One region of the Streptomyces sp. NPDC048504 genome, then DNA from elsewhere that is predicted to be linked to it. Evidence: riboswitches for the same ligand, from Rfam matches in the RefSeq annotation. Region 1 holds a riboswitch; the other holds the start of a gene.
The links. A riboswitch is a leader RNA that binds a small molecule or an ion and turns the genes downstream of it on or off. The one in region 1 is predicted to bind thiamine pyrophosphate.
Positions count from the first base shown of each region.

Region 2: linked by a shared signal. The riboswitch ahead of ACGFY9_RS30580 (thiamine ABC transporter substrate binding subunit) and the one ahead of thiO (glycine oxidase ThiO) in region 1 are both predicted to bind thiamine pyrophosphate.

Region 1 covers NZ_JBICXA010000003.1:380,201-382,394, reverse strand. The annotation lists gene thiS (sulfur carrier protein ThiS) at 1-69, opposite strand, end outside; gene thiO (glycine oxidase ThiO) at 66-1,229, opposite strand; TPP riboswitch at 1,227-1,338, opposite strand; gene ACGFY9_RS09470 (hypothetical protein) at 1,391-1,729, shown strand; gene ACGFY9_RS09465 (NAD(P)/FAD-dependent oxidoreductase) at 1,774-2,194, shown strand, end outside.
Region 2 covers NZ_JBICXA010000013.1:278,734-280,927, forward strand. The annotation lists gene rlmN (23S rRNA (adenine(2503)-C(2))-methyltransferase RlmN) at 1-738, shown strand, start outside; TPP riboswitch at 780-885, shown strand; gene ACGFY9_RS30580 (thiamine ABC transporter substrate binding subunit) at 957-2,069, shown strand; gene ACGFY9_RS30585 (ABC transporter permease) at 2,114-2,194, shown strand, end outside.

The DNA.
Region 1 (2,194 bases):
CCGTACGAGCACGTCGAGGGGCGTGCCGGGAGCGATCTCCTGGTGCTCGCCGTTGACGGAGATGTTCATGCGGGCTGCTCCACGAGGTGCGTGCGGGCGAACCGCTTCGGGGTGAACGGGCGTGCCTCGTCCGGGAGTTCACCGGTACTGAGCGCGTGCGCCAGGGCGTCGCCGGTGACCGGTGTGAGCAGCACGCCGTTGCGGTAGTGCCCGGTGGCCAGCAGCAGTCCCGGCAGCGCGGTCGGGCCGAGCAGCGGCGCGTTGTCGGGGGACCCGGGGCGCAGTCCGGCCCGGGTCTCGGTGAGCGGCAGTTCGGTGATCCCGGGGACCAACTCGTGGGCGTCGCGCAGCAGTTCGTAGACCCCGCCCGCGGTCACGGTGGTGTCCCAGCCCAGTTCCTCGCTGGTCGCGCCGACGACCAGCTCGCCGTTCTCGCGCGGCACCAGGTACACCTGGCTGCCGCGCACCACGGCCCGCACGGTCCGGCTCAGGAACGGCGCGTGCCGCTCCGGCACGGTCAGCCGCAGCACCTGCCCCTTCACGGGCCGTACGGGCGGCAGGACGTCGTCCGGGACGCCTTTCAGCTGCCCGCTGAGGCTGCCCCCCGCGAGGACGACCTGGCCCGCGCCCAGCACCTCGCCCTCGCGCGTGACGACCCCCGTGGCGCGGTCCCGCTCGACCGTGAGCCGCTCGGCCCACGTCCGGTGGAAGACGACCCCGGCGCGCTCGCAGGCGGCCACCAGCGCGCCCGCCAGCCGCCGCGGGTCGACCTGGTGGTCCCCGTCGACCCTGAGCCCCCCGCGCACGCCCGGCGCGAGCATCGGCTCCAGGCGCCGGCACTCGCGCCCCGACAGCCACTCGGAGTCGAGCCCCGACTGGTGCTGCAGGGCGTGCAGTTCGCGCAGATGGGCGCGGTCGTCGGCGTCCAGGGCGACGGCGAGCGTGCCGCAGCGGCGGTAGCCGAGGTCGAGGCCGGTGAGGTCGGTCAGCTCGGCCGCGAAGTCCGGGTAGCGGTGCGCCGAGGCGAGGTTGAGGGCGAGCAGGGTCTGTTCGCCGTAGTGGAGTTCGGTGACGGCGGCCAGCATCCCGGCGGCCACCTGGGCGGCCCCGCCGCCCGGCTCCGGGTCCACCACGGCCGTGGCGAAGCCGCGTTGGGCCGCGCGCCAGGCCGTGACCAGGCCGATGATCCCGCCCCCGACGACGAGGACGTCTGACGTACGTGCAGGCATGGGCGTCCAGCCCCTCCCTTCGCCGGCATGACCCGGATCAGGTTCGTACGGTCGGAGGCCGCCAGCCTCCCTCTCAGCCCGGTACGTCCGGACTCCCGCGAGTGCTTTACGTTGGCCACCCTAGCCCGCTGTCACCTGTCCCAGTAAGGGAGCCTCTGTCCATGGCCCGCTCGCTCGACGGTCTCGTCCTCGCCCCCGTCGCGGACCAGGCCCCAGGTCAGGTCGGCACCCGCACCCGGTTCGCGTACCACGAGCAGGACGGCGAGATCTGGGCCGAATACGCGGGCGGCGACGTCCTACGGGGGCGTCTCGTCGGCACGCGCGCGGGGGACCGCATCGACTTCAGGTACGTGCAGTTGAAGACGGACGGGACGACGTCCTCCGGGCACTGTGTGTCCGAAGTGATCGAACTGCCCGACGGCCGCATTCGCCTCGAAGAGACCTGGGAGTGGGAGTCCCAGCCGGGAAACGGGACCAGCACTGTGGAACAGGTCACCTGACGCGCCCGCTGACTGACAAATTGTCAGGTGTCTATGGTGATCGAGTGAGCGAGCAGACGCGGGACCAGGGCACGGTGACAGGGCGGCGTGCGGTCGTCGTCGGCGCGGGCATGGCCGGGGTGCAGACCGCGGTCGCGCTACGGGACCAGGGCTTCACCGGCACCGTCACGCTGATCGGCGCGGAACCCCATCAGCCGTACGACCGGCCCCCGCTGTCCAAGGCCGTCCTGCTCGGCAAGGCCGAGGGCTCCGCCTTCGACGTCGACTTCGAGGCGCTCGGCATCGAAGTGCAGCTGGGGCGCGAGGTGGTGGGCGTGCGCCCCGCCGACCACGAACTGGACACCGCCGAGGGCCCGGTGCCCTACGACGTCCTGGTGCTCGCCACCGGCGCCGAACCGATCCGGCTGCCGGGCGCCGAGGGCATCCCCGGGGTGCATCTGCTGCGCACCCTGGACGACGCCGAGC
Region 2 (2,194 bases), on a different contig from region 1:
AGCTCGCAGGCCGGGTGTGGCATGAACTGCCCGTTCTGCGCGACCGGACAGGCCGGCCTCGACCGCAATCTGTCGACCGGTGAGATCGTGCACCAGATCGTCGACGGCATGCGGGCGTTGAGGGACGGCGAGATTCCCGGCGGGCCCGCGCGGCTCTCCAACATCGTCTTCATGGGCATGGGCGAGCCCCTCGCCAACTACAAGCGGGTCGTGCAGTCGATCCGCGCCCTCACCGACCCCGAGCCGGACGGCCTCGGCCTCTCGCAGCGCGGGATCACCGTCTCGACGGTCGGACTGGTCCCGGCGATCCACCGCTTCGCGGACGAGGGCTTCAAGTGCCGGCTCGCGATCTCGCTGCACGCGCCCGACGACGACCTGCGCGACACCCTGGTCCCCGTGAACACGCGGTGGAAGGTGCGCGAGGTTCTCGACGCGGGCTGGGAGTACGCGGCGAAGTCGGGGCGCCGGCTGTCCATCGAGTACGCGCTGATCCGTGACATCAACGACCAGGCGTGGCGCGGCGACCGGCTCGGCCGCCTCCTCAAGGGCAAGCCCGTGCACGTCAACCTGATCCCGCTGAACCCGACGCCCGGCTCGAAGTGGACCGCCTCCCGTCCCGAGGACGAGAAGGCGTTCGTCGAGGCCATCGCGGCCCACGGGGTGCCGGTCACCGTCCGGGACACCCGGGGCCAGGAGATCGACGGAGCGTGCGGCCAGCTCGCCGCCACCGAGCGGTAACCCGGTAACCTGTTCCGCGTAGTACACGCAGGTACATCTTCATATTCCGACAGGGGAGCGCCACAGCGCTGAGAGTGCGGGATTGTCCGCAGACCCTCTGAACCTCGCCCAGGTCATTCTGGGTAGGAAGTTCGGTCACCACTCTTGCTGTTGCGCCCTGCCCACGTCCTGTGGGCGGGGCCGCGTCTCTTCCTGGACACCCCAGGAGGAAAACACCCATGCACCACACCAGGACCTTCGTGGCCGCGGCCGTCGGGCTCGGCCTCGTCACGCTCTCCGCGTGCGGCTCGTCCGACAGCGGCAGCGGAGGCGACTCCAAGACCGTCACCCTCGTCAGCCACGACTCGTGGGCCGTCTCGAAGAGCGTCCTCAAGGACTTCGAGAAGCAGTCCGGCTACACCGTCAAGGTCCTCAAGGACGGCGACGCCGGCCAGGCCGTCAACAAGGCGATCCTGACCAAGGACAACCCCCAGGGCGACGTCTTCTTCGGCGTCGACAACACCCTGCTCTCCCGCGCGCTCGACAACGGCCTCTTCCAGTCCTACGACGCGAAGGGCTCCGCCACCGTCAAGCCCGCGTACCGCGTCGACGAGGCCAAGCACCGGGTCACGCCCATCGACACCGGCGACATCTGCGTCAACTACGACAAGGCGTACTTCAGCGAGCACAAGCTGACCCCGCCGACCTCCTTCGCGGATCTGGTCAAGCCCGCGTACAAGAACCTCCTCGTCACCGAGAACGCGGCCACCTCCTCGCCCGGCCTCGGCTTCCTGCTCGGCAGCGCCGCGCAGTACGGCGATGGGGGCACCTCCCGCTCGAGCGAAGCCGAGAGTGGGGGAGGCTGGCAGGCGTACTGGAAGAAGCTCAAGGCCAACGGCGTCAAGGTCGTCGACGGCTGGGAGCAGGCCTACGACCAGGAGTTCTCCGGTTCCGCCGGCGGCAAGAAGGCGGGCGGCGACCGGCCCCTCGTCGTCTCGTACGCCTCCTCGCCGCCCGCCGAGGTCATCTACGCCGACCCGAAGCCGACCACCGCGCCCACCGGGGTGTCGTACGGCACCTGCTTCCGGCAGACCGAGTACGCGGGGCTGCTCAGCAACGCCAAGAACACCAAGGGCGGCAAGGCGTTCCTCGACTTCCTGCTCACCAAGGAGTTCCAGCAGGACATGCCGCTCAACATGTTCGTCTACCCGGTGATCCAAGGCGCCCAGGTGCCGCAGGAGTTCGTGAAGTACGGCCGCCAGGCCCCGGACCCCGAGACCATGGCGCCCGCGAAGATCGCCGCCGACCGGGACCAGTGGGTCAAGTCGTGGACCTCGCTCGTACTGAAGTAGCCCCGGGGCGGACCCGTACGGGGAACGTGACGCGGCTCGGTCTCATGGCCCTGCCCGTCGCGTTCTTCGCGGTGTTCTTCGCCTACCCGGTCGCCGCGATCGTCGCGCGCGGCCTCAAGGTGGAC